Regions from separate parts of the Chromobacterium fluminis genome, predicted to be linked through region 1. Evidence: predicted binding sites of a transcription regulator. Region 1 holds the regulator's gene; each other region holds the start of a gene.
What was found. The regulator HrcA, encoded in region 1, represses chaperone genes, less so after heat shock. The targets are predictions, from matches to a motif close to ATTAGCACTCGNNNNNNNCGAGTGCTAAT.
Positions count from the first base shown of each region.

Region 2: the regulator HrcA is predicted to act here: its motif matches at 4,248-4,276, upstream of rpoH (RNA polymerase sigma factor RpoH).
Region 3: the regulator HrcA is predicted to act here: its motif matches at 2,849-2,877, upstream of groES (co-chaperone GroES).

Region 1 covers NZ_JAAOMA010000011.1:47,942-54,617, reverse strand. The annotation lists gene HA052_RS09780 (Rv1443c family protein) at 1-253, opposite strand, end outside; gene HA052_RS09775 (YbaB/EbfC family nucleoid-associated protein) at 316-654, opposite strand; gene dnaX (DNA polymerase III subunit gamma/tau) at 662-2,566, opposite strand; gene mltB (lytic murein transglycosylase B) at 2,640-3,650, opposite strand; gene hrcA (heat-inducible transcriptional repressor HrcA) at 3,881-4,903, opposite strand; gene recA (recombinase RecA) at 5,210-6,262, shown strand; gene recX (recombination regulator RecX) at 6,271-6,676, shown strand, end outside.
Region 2 covers NZ_JAAOMA010000014.1:91,394-98,069, forward strand. The annotation lists tRNA gene HA052_RS11880 (tRNA-Tyr) at 1-57, opposite strand, end outside; gene HA052_RS11885 (YfhL family 4Fe-4S dicluster ferredoxin) at 196-447, opposite strand; gene rsmD (16S rRNA (guanine(966)-N(2))-methyltransferase RsmD) at 551-1,108, opposite strand; gene ftsY (signal recognition particle-docking protein FtsY) at 1,345-2,502, shown strand; gene ftsE (cell division ATP-binding protein FtsE) at 2,563-3,216, shown strand; gene ftsX (permease-like cell division protein FtsX) at 3,213-4,121, shown strand; gene rpoH (RNA polymerase sigma factor RpoH) at 4,307-5,170, shown strand; gene HA052_RS11915 (PglL family O-oligosaccharyltransferase) at 5,241-6,676, opposite strand, start outside.
Region 3 covers NZ_JAAOMA010000025.1:34,017-40,692, reverse strand. The annotation lists gene HA052_RS17125 (polysaccharide deacetylase family protein) at 1-744, shown strand, start outside; gene HA052_RS17120 (glycosyltransferase) at 746-1,558, shown strand; gene HA052_RS17115 (MraY family glycosyltransferase) at 1,681-2,784, shown strand; gene groES (co-chaperone GroES) at 2,935-3,222, shown strand; gene groL (chaperonin GroEL) at 3,272-4,912, shown strand; gene HA052_RS17100 (Nif3-like dinuclear metal center hexameric protein) at 5,033-5,779, shown strand; gene petA (ubiquinol-cytochrome c reductase iron-sulfur subunit) at 5,894-6,478, shown strand; gene HA052_RS17090 (cytochrome b) at 6,493-6,676, shown strand, end outside.

The sequences.
Region 1 (6,676 bases):
AAGCCCCCGGCTCCAAACGCGTCAACCCCAAGTCGTCACACTCCACCGGCAACAAGCCGAACAACAGAATCCAGCAAGGCCCGATGCGCGCCGGCGGCTTCAGTCCGGCGGGCAGCGCCTTGCCCGGCAAGCGCATGCCGAGCCAGGGCCATAATTCGTCGTTGACGCCGGCGGCGCTGGTCGCGTGCGCCCACACCCTGTCGGCATCCACGCTCAGCCGGCTGCGCACGGTGAAATGGGCGAAGCGGCGCATCGGGGTCAACGCAAAAATGGCCCGGCGCGCGCCGAGCCATCCGGATGCCGAAATCGGCGCGATCAGAACGGCAGCTTCATGCCGGCCGGCAGATTCAGGCCGGCGGAAAAACCGGACATCTTTTCCTGGGTGGTGGCTTCCACCTTGCGCACCGCGTCGTTGAACGCGGCGGCGATCAGGTCTTCCAGCATTTCCTTGTCTTCCTTGGCGTCGTCCAGCAGGCTGTCGTCCAGGCTGACGCGCTTAACGTCGTGCGAGCAGGTCATCACCACCTTGACCATGCCGGCGCCGGACTGGCCTTCCACTTCCACCGTGGCCAGTTCTTCCTGCGCCTTTTTCATATTGTCCTGCATTTGCTGGGCCTGCTTCATCAGGCCGGCGATGCCACCTTTGCCAAACATAATCGTTTCACTCCTTCACGGGTTGAATGGTTTCGATGAGCAGCGTCGCGTCGAATTCGCGCACCATTTGCTGCACCACCGGATCGTTTTTCATATTCTCGCGCGCGATGTTCAACTGCTCCTGCCTATGGCGGGCATCTTTCATCGCCGGCGTTTCCAGGCCCAGTTCCTCTACCGTCACCGCCAGCTCCACCGGCCGGCCGAAACGTTCGCTCAACGCCAGCTTGAGCTTGTCCTGATAATCGCGGCTGGTCATGTGGCGGAAGCTCTCCGGCACCGCCAGCGCCAGGCGATCCTGGCCCCAGTCCTTCAATACCGCATTATGGGCCAGCATGCGCGCCGCGCCCAGCTTGACGCCCAATTCGGTCACCAAGGCCTGCCAGTCGCCGTCGAACTGATAATCGACCGCTTCCTCCGGCTCTTGCTGCAAATAGGACGGCATCTCCTCGTCCGCCGCGGCGCCCCGATCCCAGGGCACATCGTCGGGGCTGACGTCGCCGTCGCTATCGCTTTCCTCGTCGTCCGCGTCTTCCGGCCTGGCCGGCGGCGCGGCCGGGCGGGCGGGAGCGGTTTGCTGCGCGGCCAGCGGAGCCGGCCTGGCTTCCGGCGCGGCAGGCTCGGGTTCGGGTTCCGCCGCCGGGGCGCTTTCCTGTACCGGCGGCGGCGCGGACTGACGCGGAGCCGGCGAACTCAGACCGGCGGCCTGCAAGGCGCGCGCGGCCGGCGAAATGCCCCCGGGCGCGGCCGGGGCCGGCTGTGCTTGCGGCGGTTGCGGACGCGTTGGCGCGACGGCGGCAGGTCGCGACGGCGCGGCTTCGGCACCGGCATTTGCCGGGTGGAAGGCCAGCATGCGCAGCAGGGTCATACTGAAACCGGCATGCTCATCCGGCGCCAGCGCCAAGTCTTTGCGGCCATGGATAGCTATCTGGTAATACAGCTGCACGTCCTGCGGCGCGATGGCGTCCGCCAGCGCCTGCAAGGCGTCGCGCTCCGGCTCGTCCTGAGCGATCGCCTGCGGCACGGTCTGCATCAGCGCCAACTGCTGCAACAAAACCGCCAGTTCGCTCAACGCGCCTTCGAAGCTGACGCCGCGCTCGGCCAGGCCGTCGGCTTCGGCCATCAGCTGCGGGCCGTCGCCGGCCGCCAGCGCCTGCAGCAAGGCGAACAGGTAACGACGGTCCACCGCGCCCAGCATCGCGCGCACGCCGTCTTCCTTCACCTCGCCCAGACCGTAGGCGATGGCCTGGTCCAGCAGCGACTGCGCGTCGCGCATGGAGCCGGAGGCCGCGCGGCCCAGCAAAGCCAGCGCCGGCGCCTCGTAGGCGATGCCCTCCACGTCCAGCATATGGGCCAGATGGCCGGCCACTTGCTGCGGCGTCATATTGCGCAAGGAGAACTGCAGACAGCGGCTCAACACCGTGACCGGCACTTTCTGCGGGTCGGTGGTGGCCAGGATGAATTTGACGTGGGCCGGCGGCTCCTCCAGCGTCTTCAGCATCGCGTTGAAGGCGCTCTTGGACAGCATGTGCACTTCGTCGATGATATAGACCTTGAAGCGGCCGGACGTCGGCGCGTACTGGGCGTTTTCCAGCACTTCGCGGATATTGTCGATGCCGGTATTGGACGCGGCGTCGATCTCCAGCAGATCGACGAAGCGGCCAGTGTCGATCTGGCGACAGGCCGAACATTCGCCGCAGGGTTCGGCGGTAGTGCCGGTTTCGCAGTTCAGGCTCTTGGCCAGAATCCGGGCGATGGTGGTCTTGCCCACCCCGCGCGTCCCCGTCAGCAGATAAGCGTGATGCAGGCGCTGTTCTTTGAGGGCGTTGGTCAAGGCGCGCACCACGTGCTCCTGGCCGACCAAATCGGCAAAGCGCTTGGGACGCCACTTACGGGCAAGGACTTGATAGCTCATGGGGGCGGATTTTAATGGCAATTGACGCGCGTGGCGACAGGTTTCGCGCCGCCGCGGCGGGCGGCGCGCGGCGTCACGGCTGCGCGGCGGCCTGGCCCGCCAGGTAGCGTTGGCGCAGCTGATCCGCGATTTCCTGCACCGCCTTGGCGTACAGCGTGCTGCGGTTGTAGCGGGTAATCACGAAGAAGTTGTTGAGGCCCAGCCAGTATTCGGTCACGCCCGGCGCCGTTTCCAGCGGCACCAGCACCGCCGGCACGTCATCGGCCACCGGCGACTGCGGCGTCACGCCCATTTTCTTCAGCTCCCCCACGGTGTAATGCAAATTGAACTTGTCGGCGATCAGTTGATCAATCTGCGGCCCCGGCTGCACGCTGGCCGGCAAGATGACATCGTCGCCGTGGCGCCAGCCGTGGCGCTGGAAGTAATTGGCCACGCTACCGATCACGTCGTCCGGATCGCTCCAGATGTCGCGGTGACCGCTGCCGTCGAAATCCACCGCCCATTTTCGGAAGCTGGACGGCATGAATTGCGGCCAGCCCATCGCGCCGGCGTAAGAGCCCTTCAGCGTCAGCGGATCCTTGCCCTCCTCCTTGGCCAGCAGCAGGAACTCTGTCAGTTCCTTGCGGAAGAATTCCGCGCGGCGCGGGTAATCGAAGCCGATGGTGGACAAGGCGTCCACCAGGCGGAACGATCCGGTGTTGCGGCCGTAATGGGACTCCACCCCCAGAATGGCGACGATGAGCTCAGGCGCCACGCCGTACTGCTGCTCGGCGCGCGTCAGCGCGGCGGCGTTGGCGCGCCAGAACGCCACGCCGTCGGCGATGGTCTTTTCCCCCACCGAGGAATTGCGGAATTGATACCAGGGCCGCGAGGTGGACGGCTTATCCAGTATCTTGATGATATTGGGCTTGAGTTCGACATTGGCGAACACCGCCTCCAGCTCCGGACGGTTGAACTGACCGCCTGCCACTTGCTCGTCGATGTAGCGCTGAACGTCCGGACGCGCCAGGAAAGCCGCGTCGGCCTGCGCCAGCTGGAAGGAGAACAGGGCCGCCAACGGGGCCAGTTTAAGCAAAGATTTCATGGGCTGGTTTCTGAATAAGCGTTTTTGACTTAGCCACGCTCCTCAAAGAACGCGGCGCGAAAACAAAGCCTCAAGTCTCGCAAGCTCGCGGCCACGCGCTAAGCCTGTTCAAATGTCTTGCGAGCAAGGCGGCTAAAGAGGCGGAATGGTCGTACGATACGTGAGCATTCTTTGGTTTCAACACTCTTCTCAATCCATCCCGCCAACGCACAGCCGATCGTAAACAAGTCCTAAATCCGGAACGACAAGGCGCTGGACACCAAGCGCGCGGTGATGTCGACGATGGGTATCACGCGCTCGTAAGCCATCCGGGTGGGGCCGACAACGCCCAGCGCGCCGACCACCTGGCCGTTGATCCGGTAAGGCGCCGTCACCACCGAGCACTCGTCCAGCGTCACTACGCCTGACTCCTCGCCGATGAAAATGTTCACCCCTTGCGCATCGCGCCCCTGGTTCAGCAATTTCAGCAACTCGGTCTTGCGCTCGAAGACATTGAACAGCTGACGCAGCCGCGACAAATCATCAGACAGGTCGTTCACCTCCAGCAGCCGGTTGCCGCCGGCCACCACCACCGCCGCACTGCTGGCCGCCATCGAGCTCTGCCCCAGACGAATCGCCGCCGACATCAGCTCGGCGATGTCGCCCTGCAACTGATGCAACTCCTCCGCCACCCGGCTAGCGATGCGGTCCAGCCCCTGACCGGCGTAATGCTGATTGATGAAATTGCCGGCCTCTATCAGTTCCGACGGCTTGTAGTCGCGCTCAGTGGTCAGCAAGTGATTCTGCACGTCGCCGTCCAGCGTCACCAGTATCATCAGCACGCGTCGCTCGGACAGACGCAGAAATTCAATCTGGCGGAAAGCGATATCGGAACGCTGCGGCGTGACGATCACGCCGGCGAAATGAGTCAGTTCTGACAATAAAGACGACGCCGACTGGGCGATGCGCTGCGGGCTGTCCGGCTGCAGGTTCAATTCCAGCTCATGCAGCGCCGCTTCTTCCAACGGCCGGATGGTAAGCAGGCGATCGACGAACAGGCGGTAGCCGCGCGCGGTGGGAACCCGCCCCGCCGAGGTGTGCGGCGCCGCGATCAGCCCCATCGTCTCCAGCTCCGCCAGCACATTGCGGATGGAGGCGGACGACAGCTCGACGCCGGGCAGCATGGACAGGGTTTTGGACCCCACCGGCTGGCCGTCGACGATATAGCGTTCGATCAGGACCTTGAGCAGGTGTTGCGCGCGTTCGTTCATCATGATGGTTTCATTGTACACAGGGTGGACACTTGTAAAAGTGGTCGCAATCACAACTTTTTCAAGCAATATCGCCACGCTCCCGTCCCGAAGGACGGTGGCGCCGGCAAGCGGCCCTGCCGTTGGCCAAGGCTTTATGAGATAATCGACGGCATCTTTTCGGCTATCGGCTCAGCAAGCGCAGGCGCGGCGGGATTCGCCCCCGCGCCGCGCAAACCCCTGTCCGGCATCGGGTTTTTCCCGCCGCCATGGACGCGGGCCGCCGCTGGCCGAGCATTCATTTGTGTAGCGCCCCACACTGGAGACAGCATGGCATCCGAAGACAAGAGCAAAGCGTTGGCCGCGGCCCTTGCCCAAATTGAAAAACAGTTTGGCAAGGGTTCGATCATGCGCATGAGCGACAACCAGATCAACGAAAACCTGCAGGTGGTCTCCACCGGCTCGCTGAGTCTGGACTTGGCGCTGGGCGTCGGCGGCCTGCCGCGCGGCCGCGTGGTGGAAATCTACGGCCCGGAGTCGTCCGGTAAAACCACTTTGTGTCTGCAAGCGGTGGCCGAGATGCAAAAATTGGGCGGCACCTGCGCCTACATCGACGCGGAAAACGCGCTGGACCCGCAATATGCGCAAAAGCTGGGCGTCAAGGTCGACGACCTGCTGATCTCGCAGCCGGACACCGGCGAGCAAGCGCTGGAAATCTGCGACATGCTGGTGCGCTCCAGCGGCGTCGATCTGATCGTGATCGACTCGGTGGCCGCCTTGGTGCCCAAGGCGGAAATCGAAGGCGAAATGGGCGACAGCCACGTGGGCCTGCAAGCCCGTCTGATGAGCCAGGCGCTGCGCAAGCTCACCGGCAACATCAAGCGCACCAACACCCTGGTGATCTTCATCAACCAGATCCGCATGAAGATCGGCGTGATGTTCGGCAACCCGGAAACCACCACCGGCGGCAATGCGCTGAAGTTCTACGCCTCCGTGCGCCTGGACATCCGCCGCACCGGCGGCATCAAGAAGGGCGAGGAAGTGATCGGCAACGACACCCGCGTCAAAGTGGTGAAGAACAAGGTGTCGCCGCCGTTCCGCCAGGCTGATTTCGAAATCCTGTACGGCGAGGGCATCTCCCGCCAGGGCGAGATCATCGAACTGGGCGTCAAGCACGGCTTCATCGACAAGTCCGGCGCCTGGTACGCCTACAACGGCCAGAAGATCGGCCAAGGCAAGGACAACACCCGCGAATGGCTGAAGTCCAACCCGGAAATCGCGGCCGAAGTGGAACGCAAGATCCGCGACGCGGTGGGCATCAAAGTGGAAATCACTGAAGGCCAAGCGGACGAAGAGTTCGCCGACGACGCGCTCGACGCCTGATTCCCTGAATGGAAAAAAGCCTGAGGGCACGAGCCGTCGATCTCCTGTCCCGCCGCGAATACACGCGGCGGGAACTGGAGCGGCGGCTCGCTCCGTTTGCGGAGAGCCCGGAACAATTGACGGCCTTGCTGGACGAGCTGGCCGAACACAGCTGGCAGTCCGATCAGCGTTTCGCCCAGCAGTTCGCCGACAGCAAGGGCCAGCGCTACGGCAGCCGCCGCCTGCAACAGGAAATGCGTCAGCGCGGCGTGGACACCGAACTGATCCGCGATACGCTGCAGGGCCGTGACGATTTGGCCACCGCCCAGGCGCAGTGGCGCAAGAAGTTCGGCCAACTACCGGCCACGCCGCAGGAACGCGCGCGCCAGATCCGCTTTCTGGCCGGACGCGGCTTCCCGATGACGGTGATTGGCA
Region 2 (6,676 bases), on a different contig from region 1:
GAAGGCTGAGCCGTCAGATTTACAGTCTGATCCCTTTGACCGCTCGGGAATCCCTCCTGAAAGAGACCCGAATATTATAGATAGCTCCGATGGTCGTCAACCGGTTTTTGCATTTTTCCCCAATTATTTTGCCGACAAAAGCAAAGCACCCCGGCAAGCCTGGGGCGCTTTCAATAAATTCAAAAGCTTAGCGTTTCACACCTGACCGGAAATCCGCAGATACTTCTGATGCAACGCCTCCTGAGTCTCCTCGTGAGACGGATCCAAGGGGATGCAATCGACCGGACAGACTTGCTGGCATTGCGGCTCATCGTAGTGGCCGACGCACTGGGTACACAGATTGGGGTCGATTTGATAGATTTCCTCGCCTTGGGAAATCGCGTTATTGGGGCACTCCGGCTCGCAGACGTCGCAGTTAATGCATTCGTCGGTAATCATCAAAGACATAGTAAATTCCTCAAGTATTCCACAACATGAATTCTGTCACCCGACAGTCGGGCTCGCAAGTTCGCCCCGTTATATATTTATGAGAGCGCTGCGCACAAAGCACTCAGACAGGATCCGCCGCCCGGCGCAGCAAACCGTAGTGCACCTGCCCGGCCTTTGCCCGCTTCAACACCTCCCAGCCCGGCAGTTCCTCGGGCCAACGGCGGCTTTCGATATACGCCAGACCGTCCTCGCTCATGACCTGAGCCAGTAAAGGTAAAACCTGGACCAACAAATCGGAATCAAACGGCGGGTCGACGAAGACGACGTCAAAACGCTCCCGGCAAGCCTTCAGATAAGCCAAGGCGTCGAACTGCGCCACATCGATGCTAGCGGCGGACAACAACTGCCGGTTAGCCTTTAGGGACTCGGCCGCCGCGCGGGACTTCTCCACCATCACCACGCGCCGCGCTTCGCGAGAAGCGGCCTCGAAGCCCAGCGCTCCGCTGCCGGCGAAAAGATCCAGGCAGGACTTGCCGTACAGCTGCTGGCCCAACCAATTGAACAAGGTTTCCCGCACACGGTCCGGCGTTGGCCGCAAACCCTGAGCGTCGGGAAACGGCAATAGCCGGCGCCGATACTCGCCACCGATGATTCTGACCGTGTTACGCGACTGACTCATAATTCCAAGCTCAAAAAACAAGGGGCTGAGTGTAACCCGATCCGCGTCGTTACGCCTCATTGTCGCGCAAACCGACCGCCATCTGTCGCCGCTCACGCCACAAAAAGCTATCCATTCCTTATATATAGATTTCAACGATGCGATGGCCCCTCCCCCTCTGCACTGCAACAATTGGGTAAGCATCTCCATTTGAGGATACAATTTAGCCATTTACCGAATTCTGCCGGCCTTAACGCATGTTTAGCTTCTTCAAAAGAAAACCCCAATCCGAGCCCACGCCTCCGACAACAGTCCAAACGGAGCCGGCGGCCGACACTCAAGCCGCCATCCCACCTGAAGTGGCCGCCCCCGCCATCCAACAACCAGAAGCGCATTCGCCCGAGCCGCAGCACTCTACTCCCGAGCTCGCGCCAGCGCCCGCCGAAGTCGCCCCAGTCCCGGCTCAAGCCGCCGCGCCACATGAACCCGCTCCGGTTTCTCTGAAAAAGATGAGTTGGGCAGAACGCCTGAAAGCGGGGCTGTCGAAAACCCGCGATAAGCTGGGCAAATCCCTCGCCGGCCTGTTTGGCGGCGGCAAGATCGACGAAGAGTTGTACGAGGAACTGGAAACCGTGCTGCTCACCGCTGACATGGGGGTGGACGCCACGCTGCACCTGCTCGGCGACGTGCGCGAGCGCGTTTCGCTAAAAGGGCTGAAGGATGCCTCTGAACTGAAAGACGCGCTGAAAGAGTCGCTAAGCGACTTGATCTCTCCGCTGGAGAAACCGCTGGACGTTAACGGCAAGAAACCCTTCGTCATCATGATGGCCGGCGTCAACGGCGCCGGCAAGACCACGTCGATAGGCAAGCTGGCCAAGTACTATCAAAGCCAGGGCAAGAGCGTGTTGCTGGCTGCTGGCGACACCTTCCGCGCCGCCGCGCGCGAACAGCTGATGGCCTGGGGCGAGCGCAACAACGTCACCGTAATCGCCCAGCAAGGCGGCGACTCCGCCGCCGTTTGCTACGACGCGATTCAAGCCGCGGTCGCCCGCGGCATCGACATCGTGCTGGCCGACACCGCGGGCCGCCTACCCACCCAGCTACACCTCATGGAAGAGATCAAGAAGGTGAAGCGGGTGATCCAGAAGGCCTTGCCGGACGCACCCCATGAAATCATTCTGGTTCTGGACGCCAACATCGGCCAGAACGCCATCACTCAGGTCAAGACTTTTGACGACGCCCTCGGCCTGACCGGGCTAATCTTGAGCAAGCTGGACGGCACAGCCAAGGGCGGCGTAATCGCGGCCATCGCCAAGCAACGCCCCGTTCCGCTGCGCTTTATCGGCGTGGGCGAAAGCATAGACGATCTGCGGCCGTTCAAGACCAAGGACTACATCGACGCGCTGTTTGACTGAACGCATCAGCCATCGCAAGCTCTCACTCTTGCCGTCACCAGCTAACGCGGGAACAGAATAATGATCCAGTTCGACCAGGTCACCAAGCGCTACCCAGGTGGCAACGAAGCCCTGAAAAACCTGTCTTTCAACATCGATACCGGTGAGATGGTCTTTCTCGCCGGCCATTCCGGCGCCGGCAAATCCACCTTGCTCAAGCTAATCGCCGGCATAGAGCGCGCCACCGCCGGCGGCGTAGTGGTCAACGGCCAGAACCTATCCAAGCTACGCTCCAGCCAGATCCCCTATGTGCGCCAACACATCGGCCTTGTCTTCCAGGATCACAAGATCCTGTTCGACCGCAGCGTGTTCGACAATGTGATGCTGCCGCTGGACATTATCGGCTTTGATCGCCGCGACGCCGCCAAGCGCGTGCGCGCCGCGCTGGACAAGGTTGGCTTGCTCGGCAAGGAAAAGAGCATGCCGATCCGCCTGTCAGGCGGCGAACAACAGCGCCTGTGCATCGCCCGAGCCGTGGTGCATCGCCCCAGCATCCTGCTTGCCGACGAACCCTCGGCCAACCTGGATCGCGCTTATGCGCTGGACATCATGGAATTGTTCAAATCTTTCCACCAGGTAGGCGTCACCGTGCTGATCTCAGCTCACGACGAAACCCTAATGGAAGACTACGGCCGCCGAATCATTCGCCTGCGGGAAGGACAATTTGCCGCATGAAACATTATCTCTATCTGAACTGGCAAAGCGCCAAGCAGGCGCTGATCAAGATTCTTCGTCAACCGTTCGGCAGCTTTTTGACCTTGCTGATGTTGTCGCTGGCACTGGCCTTACCGCTCTCGCTTTATTTGACCGTCAGCAGCGTGCAGGACTGGGTAGGCCGCTTGAGCGCCACGCCGCAAGTCACCTTGTTCATGGAGCAGTCATCGGAAGAAGCGGACTTGGCCGCGGTCACTTCCACTTTGACCCATCATCCCAAGGTCAAGAGCTACAGCTTCGTCAGCAAGAACAAGGCGCTGGCGGACATGGAGAAACGCAACGGCCTGCCGGGTTTGGCCGATGGCCTGGACAGCAACCCGCTGCCGGACGCTTTCGTCGTCACGCCTAAGGCGCTGGAGCCCCGCGAACTAGAGATGCTGCAAAAGGAATTGTCCGGCCTGCCCATGGTGGAACAAGCGCAATTCGACGCGGATTGGGCAAAGCGCCTCTACGGCATGGTGGAAATGGGCAAGCATCTGACCTGGTTCATGGCCATCGCCCTGGGCCTGGCGCTGGTGCTGGTAACCAATAATGCGATCCGGATGCAAATCCTGGCACGCCAGGACGAAATCGAGGTGTCCAAATTGATAGGCGCGCCGGACAGTTTCATCCGCCGCCCCTTCATGTACCACGCGATGTGGCAAGGCATCCTGGCCGGCTTGGCCGCCTGGGCACTGACAGGCTGGCTGACCTCAGTCGCCAACCCGGCAATTCGCGAATTCGCCCAGTTGTACGGAGAACGGGTGGAGCTGCGCAATTTGAGCCCGATTGAACTGGCCGTCGCCGTCGCCGTTTCCGCCCTGCTGGCGACGCTGGGCGCCCGCCTCGCCTCCGACCATCATCTGCGCAAGATAGAACCCAAATGAAACGCGGCCGCTTGCCAGCGCATGTAAGCGGCGCAACAACTGTTAATCAGAGTAGACAGCGTCGACATATCGGCTGCGTTACTATCGAGTCGATAGAAAAAATCATTGGCGCAGGAACCTTTCATTGCTAGCACTCTCCATATACGAGTGCTAACATATCACTACCCAAGGAGGTAGTTATACAGATGACCACAACATTTGCCTTGCCCGTCCCGTCCACCAGCGGCAGCCTGGAGCAATACATCCAAGCTGTTAACAGCGTACCCATGCTGACGCCTGAGCAGGAAAACGAGCTTGCAACGCGCTTTCAGGAGCAAAACGACCTGGAAGCCGCGCGCCAGCTGGTGCTCTCGCACCTGCGCGTGGTGGTATCGATTTCCCGCGGCTATTCCGGTTACGGTTTGCCGCAAGCCGACTTGATTCAAGAAGGCAATATCGGCCTGATGAAGGCCGTCAAACGCTTCGAGCCCGATCGCGGCGTGCGCTTGTTCTCTTTTGCCGTGCACTGGATCAAGGCCGAGATTCACGAATTCATTCTGCGCAATTGGCGCTTGGTGCGCATCGCCACCACCAAGCCACAGCGTAAGTTGTTCTTTAATTTGCGCAGCATGAAGAGCAGTTTCTCCGCGCTGTCGGAAAACGAGGCCCGCCAAATCGCAGCCGATCTGGGCGTCAAGCCGGAAGAAGTCCGCGAAATGGAAACCCGCATGAGCGGCCAGGACGTCGCCTTGCTGGCTGACGACAATGACGACGACGGCTACGCGCCGATTGACTGGCTGGCCGATCACCACAATGAACCGACCCGCGAACTTGAGCGCCGCGCGTTCGACCATCTGAAAACCGAAGGCCTGCAGCAAGCGTTGGCCACGCTGGACCCGCGCAGCCGCCGCATCGTTGAAGCGCGCTGGCTGGCCGACGACAGCGGCTCCACGCTGCATGAGCTGGCCGCCGAGTTCGGCGTATCCGCCGAGCGTATCCGTCAGATAGAGGCCAAGGCTCTGGGCAAGATGAAGACCGCGCTCAGTCAGGGCGTGGTGATCGAAGGCTAAGTCCTCCCCGCTCAATAAAAAACCACAGACTAAGGTCTGTGGTTTTTTTGTGCCCTGTCATCGCAAGGGCCTACTCGGCCATGGTCTGGTACTTGGCCGGCAACTTGGCGTAGGCTGCGCGAGCCACCGCGCGCAGGGGCTCCCATTCCGCCCTGTCGTCGTCCAAGGTGCTCAGGAACACGCCGGCGTAAGTGGGAAAAGAAGCCAGCGTCGTCCGCAGAGTCTGCTCCGCCTGAGCTTGTTTTCCGGCCAACACTTCCAGCTGCGCGCGCTTCAACATCACTTCCGGATAGGGGCGGAATGCGGTTAGCCGGTTCTCCAGCGCCAATTTACGCTCTAGTTGCTCCGGCCCCACTTTCAAGTAGTCATCCACTGTGTAAAGCGCGTGGTAGGCGAATAGCGGCTTGGTATCGGCGATCTCGATCAAGCGTTCCATCCTCCCCGCATCCCGTTTCGCATCATTGGTCGGCGTATACAAGCCTACCAGCTCCCAGAACATTGACAGACTACTGATTGACAGCCAGCCCACCCAAACCAGCGCCGCGAATAACGGGAGACGTAGTGGCCAAGCCAGCTGACGATCGCCTCGCGGCGCCATGGCTGCGAAGATCACCAGCATCGCCAGAAAGTAGTAATACCACAGCGGATACTCCAACATGCTGTGCGTCAGCGTCACCGCCAGGCAGCCCAAAGCCAATACCCCTTCGAGGGTGGCGCGACGTCCAAAGAACGGCCACAGCACCCAGGCAAAACCGCCGACGATCAACAAGGTGGCCATGCCGCCCATCTCGGCCAGCAATTGCAGAACCAGATTATGGGAGTTGGTGAACAAACCGCTATTGAAACCGGAGGCGGCGAATTGCGGCAGCGGCTGCAAACGCACGCTCTCCGCGGCAAACTGCGACCAACCCACCCCCGTCAGCGGATGCGACTGGAAACTCAGCCAAGCCTTGTGCATTTCGGCGAAACGCCGCGACCCCATATCGTCGCCATTGGCCGCTAGGCGCGCCAGACCAGAAGTGTTTTGCAAGTTTTCGTGCGTCAGCAAGGAAAGCAATTGATTAAACCAAGGCAGGGCGAACTGCATCGCCAACACCACCAGGCAGGACAGCCACATCGCCCACAACATCCGGCGCGACTCCGCGCTACCGATGCGCCAATGCCAGAGCGCGACCAGCCCGGACAAGGCCACCAAATACAACAGAATAGTGCGCGAACCCGCCCACCCCAGCATCAAAGCCAGGCCGAGGACGAGAATGCTCAGGCCCCAGCGCGGTAGCCTGCCGGCAGCATACAAATACACCCCAGCCACCACCGACCACATCAAATAGTGCGCATACTGATTGCGTTGGCCGATATGGCCAAAAATATTGCTGGTGGGGTGCGAACCGTCGTAAAACAAGCCCAGCTCCGCGGCGTAGCCGGTCAGCTGAGCTACGCCTATCGCCGCCTGAACCAAGCCGCCAAGGATCAAGGCCCAAGCCAGCCAGACCGCGAACGGTCGCT
Region 3 (6,676 bases), on a different contig from region 1:
CTGTCTTTGCATGGAATGATTCCATTGGTGTTGCACAAGATTAATCGTGGGGCTGTAGTCGATTGGGAGGATGTATCAGTAGATACTTTTAGTCAAATTATAGATTTTATTGGCAATCGGTGGGCTGTTTTTGCTCCAGACGGACTAGGCGAAAATGCAAAGTGGATGCTCACTTTTGATGATGGTTATCTTTCGGATTACGATATTGTCTTCCCCTTATTGGTCGAGCGTGGAATTAAAGCGACCTTCTTTTTGATTACGAGTAAAATTGGCACGCCAGGCCATATTAGTTGGTCGCAGGTAGATGAAATGCATCGATATGGGATGTACATTGGTTCTCATAGTGTTAGTCATCGGCGCCTGAGCGCGCTTTCTATAAAAGATGCTGAGATTGAGCTTTACGAGTCAAAGCAACAGTTAGAGTCCTTTCTGGGGGCGTCAGTTGATGCTTTTTCTTATCCCTTCGGAGACAGCTCCTCTAGGTTGCATCAGCTTGGCCTGTCTATGGGGTATCGTTACTTATGTACATCTATGCATGGCGTGGTTAATGCAGCCGAATATATTATTCCTAGAAATTCAATTTACTCAACAATGGTTTGGAAGGATATCGTCGGTGTTATGGAGCCCAAAATGGGCACGCGTCTTCGCTGGGTATTTGAAGATCAAGTGAAGGGGGCTGCTAAGGGGCTTATCGGCCGTGAGCGTTATATCCGTTGGCGAAATTGGGTATTAGGGGAAAAATAGAATGATAGGACAGGGTCTGTCCGTAGTTATGGCAACCTATCGAGGTGACCATGCTGAGCAACTTTTGGCTGCCGGGGAAAGCGTTTTTAATCAGACCCGTGTGCCGGATGAGTTAGTCCTGGTCTTAGACGGTCCGGTTGAGCTTTCGCATGAGCTAGTTGTTGAGCAGATAAGAAAGCTGGGAACAGTCCGCGTGCTTAGGCTGGAGAAGTCGCTAGGACCTGGTGGCGCTCGTCACCATGGAATTGTTGCTGCGGCTCATGAAGTGGTCGCAGTAATGGATGCAGATGATCTTAGCGTACCAACGCGTTTTGAAAAGCAACTAGTGCTGATCTATGGGGGCGCTGATGTCGTTGGTGGTTGGATTCGGGAGTTCGATCAGTTCCCAGGAGATATGAAGGCCATTCGCAAAGTTCCCGAGATGCATGATGACGTGTGGCGTTATGCGAAACGGCGTAGTCCTATGAACAATGTGACTGCAATGTTCCGTAAAGCAAAGTATTTGGAGGCAGGAGGCTACACGGAGATGCGTACATTTGAAGACTATGATCTTTATGTCAGAATGTTGTTGCATGGGGCTCGGTTTCAAAACCTGCCAGAAATTTTGGTCGAAGTGCGCGGAGGGCGAGAGATGTTTAAACGGAGAGGCGGTTGGTCTCAGATTCCTATAGAGGCGGCGATGTTGTACCGTATGTATCGTTGGGGATTTCTCTCTCTTTCTGAATTTTTGTCTAATTTTACTGTCCGAGCTAGTATTCGTGTGCTGCCGAATTGGGTTCGGCGGCTGGCTTATATGTTGATACTTAGAAGCTGATTGTGGTTTTTTGGTCATTTCGGATATCAGCGTGTTTGGAACTGTTTGCCCTGCCATGGGATAATCAGGCTCATTGGACAAGTGTTTTGATGGAGCCTTAAAGAAAGATTCGTGAGAAGGGTATGTTACAGATATTATTGATCTCAACATTTATTGCGCTGATATTTGGTGCTGTTTTGATTCGTTTTTCTCATTTGCATGAAAAGTTTTCTGCTGATCATGATTTGTGTGGTGTGCAGAAGTTTCATGCAAAGCCAGTCCCTCGGGTAGGGGGGGGGCCGATTATGGCTGGCTTGGTTTCTGGTTGTTTTGTCTTGTTTTTTTTCACCAAGTCATGGTTGCCTTCCATGTTGGTGTTGGCTTCCCTGCCTGCTTTTTGCGCGGGTTTGATTGAAGATTTGACAAAAAAAATTGGCCCTGGACCTCGTCTCATGGCTACTTTTCTTGCCGCAGCTGTTGCCTATTTTGTTATTGATGCGGGGCTGGCTCGTTTGGATATTCCCATTGTGGATGCCATTTTGTTTCACTGGTGGCCTCTATCTTTGTTATTGACGGTTGTCGCTGTGGGTGGAGTGGCTCATGCTGTTAACATAATAGATGGGTATAATGGGCTCTCTGGGGTTGTTGCTATCTTTATTTTCTTGGCCATGGCATATGTTTCTTTCAAAGTGCAAGACGCAGAGTTAATGGGGCTCTGTTTTGCTATGATTGGTGCAATTGCTGGTTTTTTGTTTTGGAATTTTCCTAGAGGCTTGATTTTTGCCGGAGATGGCGGAGCCTACTTGGTAGGTTTTATGATTGCGGAGATCGCCGTGCTTCTCGTGCAACGACATTCCGGTGTCTCGCCATGGTTCCCCATGCTGTGTGTGATTTACCCTGTCTTTGAAACATTATTTTCAATATATAGAAGAAAATTTCTGCAAAATCGCGCGGTGGGATATCCTGATGCCTTGCATTTGCACCAGATTATTTACAAGCGAGTTGTATTATGGATGGTAGGTTCAAAAGATGCTGCTCACTTGACTCAGCGCAATAGCCTGACCTCTCCGTATCTGTGGGCTTTGTCCTCGCTTTCCGTCGTGCCTGCTATGTTGTTTTGGAACAATACACCTGTGCTGATTGGCTTCGTACTTGCTTTTATTTTCAGCTATGTTCGTCTGTACAGGATGATCATCCGTTTCCGCACACCTCGCTGGATGTTGCTGCGTAAGTCGACCCGCCTCTGACGCTCCGGAGTCTGTCGAAAATTGCTGCGGCAAGCTCTTGAAAACCCTTCCCCTCGCCCCTATCATTAGCACTCGTAGCAGGTGAGTGCTAACGCCCGCCTCAACTCAACAGGTTTCAACTCTCAACAGCCACTGTAATAGGAGAGATCCATGGCAATTCGTCCTTTGCACGACCGTGTTGTTATCAAGCGCCTCGAGGCTGAAGAAAAAACCGCTTCCGGCATCGTTCTGCCGGGCGCAGCCGCAGAGAAGCCGGACATGGGCCAGGTGTTGGCCGTAGGCAACGGCAAGATCTTGGACAACGGCGAGCGTCGCTCGCTGGAGCTGAAAGTTGGCGACAAGGTCATCTTCGGCAAGTACTCCGGTCAGACTGTCAAGGTTGACGGCGATGAAGTCCTCGTGATGCGCGAGGAAGATGTAATGGGCATCGTTGAGTAATCCGACCCGCATCTGAACTTCCCTTACTCAGAATTCTGGAGATTTAAGAATGGCTGCTAAAGACGTAAAGTTTGGTGATTCCGCTCGCGCCAAGATGGTAACCGGCGTCAACATCCTGGCTGATGCCGTTAAAGTGACTCTGGGCCCGAAAGGCCGTAACGTGGTGCTGGACCGCTCCTTCGGCGCTCCGACGATCACCAAGGACGGTGTATCCGTCGCCAAGGAAATCGAGCTGAAAGACAAGTTCGAGAACATGGGCGCGCAGATGGTGAAAGAAGTCGCTTCCAAGACTTCCGACGTTGCCGGCGACGGCACAACCACCGCCACCGTGCTGGCTCAAGCCATCGTGCTGGAAGGCATGAAGTACGTTGCCGCCGGCATGAACCCGATGGATCTGAAGCGCGGCATCGACAAAGCCGTTGCCTCGCTGGTGGGCGAAATCGCCAAGATTGCCAAGCCGTGCGCCACCACTAAGGAAATCGCTCAGGTTGGCTCCATCTCCGCCAACTCCGATTCCGACATTGGCGACATCATCGCCAATGCCATGGAAAAAGTGGGCAAGGAAGGCGTGATCACTGTTGAAGACGGCAAGAGCCTGAACAACGAACTGGACGTGGTTGAAGGCATGCAGTTCGACCGCGGCTACCTGTCCCCGTACTTCATCAACAACCAGGACAAGCAGATTGCCGCTCTGGACAATCCCTTCATCCTGTTGTTCGACAAGAAGATCTCCAATATCCGCGACCTGCTGCCGGTTCTGGAGCAAGTGGCCAAATCCGGCCGTCCGCTGCTGATCATTGCTGAAGATGTGGAAGGCGAAGCGCTGGCCACTCTGGTGGTCAACACCATCCGCGGCATCCTGAAAGTCGTTGCTGTTAAGGCTCCGGGCTTTGGCGATCGTCGCAAAGCCATGCTGCAGGATATCGCTTTCCTGACCGGCGGCACCGTGATTGCCGAAGAAGTGGGCCTGACCCTGGAAAAAGCTTCGCTGGAAATGCTGGGCCAAGCCAAGCGCGTTGAAGTGGGCAAGGAAAACACCACCATCATCGACGGCGCCGGCCAGGCTACTGAGATTCAGACGCGCGTGGGCGAGATCCGCAAGCAAATGGAAGAAGCCACTTCCGATTACGATCGCGAGAAACTGCAAGAACGCGTGGCCAAGCTGGCCGGCGGCGTTGCTGTGATCAAGGTTGGCGCTGCCACTGAAGTGGAAATGAAAGAGAAGAAGGCCCGCGTTGAAGACGCGTTGCATGCTACCCGCGCCGCTGTGGAAGAAGGCGTTGTGGCTGGCGGCGGCGTTGCTCTGCTGCGTGCCCGCTCCACTCTGGACAGCTTGAAGACCGACAACGCCGATCAAGACGCCGGTGTTAAGATCGTGCTGAAAGCCATCGAAGCGCCGCTGCGCCAGATCGTCAAGAACGCCGGTGAAGAGCCGTCGGTTGTGGTGAATAAGGTGCTGGAAGGTAAAGGCAACTTCGGTTACAACGCGGCTAGCGGCGAGTACGGCGATATGCTGGAAATGGGCGTGCTGGATCCGGCCAAGGTGACCCGCTCCGCTTTGCAGCACGCTGCTTCCGTTGCTGGCCTGATGCTGACCACCGACTGCATGATCGCTGAACTGCCGGAAGACAAGCCGGCGGCTGGCATGCCGGATATGGGCGGCATGGGCGGTATGGGCGGCATGATGTAAGCTGACGCCTCATCGGCTTTGAACAACCCCGCTACGGCGGGGTTTTTCTTTTGTGGCCTTAAAATGAGTTGGCTTCTGGCAAAATAAAGCTGGGGCATATATTAAATTAAGGAATGCGCGATGGAATTGAAGGCGTTGCTGAGTAGTCTGGACACGATGTTGGAGCCGTGGCGGTTCAAGGACTACGCCCCCAACGGGCTGCAGGTGGAAGGCCGGCCCACGGTGTGCAAGTTGGTGACTGGGGTGACGGCTTCCCAGGCCTTGGTTGATGAGGCGGCGTTGCGTGGAGCGGACGCCGTGTTGGTGCACCACGGTTATTTCTGGAAGGGAGAGGACGCCCGGATTTGCGGTATGAAGCGCCAACGGGTCAAGGCATTGCTGGAGCATGATTTGAGCTTGTTGGCTTACCACCTGCCTTTGGATGCTCATCTGGAGTTGGGCAATAACGCGATGCTGGGCAAGGTGCTGGATTTGGACGCTCTGGGGCAGGGGGGCGAGCAGGGCTTGCTATGGCATGGGTCATGGCGGCGTGGAGGCCGCGCGGTGGATTTTCGCGAGCACGTTTCCGCTCGCCTAGGGCGCGAGGCCTTGCTCTTGGGCAGGGCGGACAAGCCGATTTCGCGCGTGGCCTGGTGTACCGGCGGCGCGCAGAGCTTCTTCGCCGAAGCCATCGATCTGGGGGTGGATGCTTTCATCACCGGAGAAGCGTCAGAGCAAAATCATCATATGGCAATGGAGTGTGATGTGGCTTTCATCGCCGCGGGGCATCACGCCACGGAGCGTTTTGGCATCAAGGCTTTGGGCGAGCGCATGGCTCAGCTTCATGGCATAAGTGTTGAATTTGTAGACATTTCCAACCCGGTTTAAGAGGCTAAGCGGGGCTTCGGCCAATTTATTTGCATAGAAGCTTCAAGTCCCTACTCGGAATCGGGTAAAATCAGGCAGTTTTGGGCTCGGTTTCCACGTTTGAGGATGACTGTAATGAGTGAACAACAAGTCGATGCGGGGCGCCGTCGCTTTCTGACGGTTGCAACCAGCGCTGTTGGTGGTGTGGCGGCGGCCGGAGTGGCTACGCCGTTTCTGATGAGTTTCTTCCCGTCCGAGAGGGCAAAGGCCGCCGGCGCTCCCGTCGAGGTGGATATCGGCAAGATCGAGCCGGGCCAGAAGATCAACGTTGAGTGGCGCGGCAAGCCGGTATGGGTGCTGAACCGCACGCCGGAGCAATTGAAAAACCTGCCGAAGCTGGACGAGAAGCTGGTGGATCCGAAGTCCGAGATGGATCAACAGCCGGCCTATTGCCAGAATGAGCATCGCTCGATCAAACCAGAGTTGCTGATTGCCGTCGGCATCTGCACGCATTTGGGCTGTTCGCCGACCCACCGTCCGGATATCGCGCCCGCCGATTTGGGCCCGGACTGGCTGGGTGGTTTCTACTGCCCCTGTCATGGTTCCAAGTTCGATTTGGCCGCGCGCGTTTACAAAGGCGTGCCGGCGCCGAAGAACCTGGAAATTCCGCCGCACAAATATCTGTCCGACACCCGCCTGCTGATTGGCGAAGACAAATAAGCTGAGGGGGCTACATGACTAAAGGACAAAAGCTGCTCAACTGGGTAGACGAGCGTTTTCCGCTATCGTCGATGCTCAAGGAGCACGTTACCGAGTATTACGCGCCGAAGAACTTCAACTTTTGGTACTTCTTCGGTTCGCTGGCCATGCTGGTGCTGGTGATTCAGATTGTCACCGGCATCTTCCTGACCATGAACT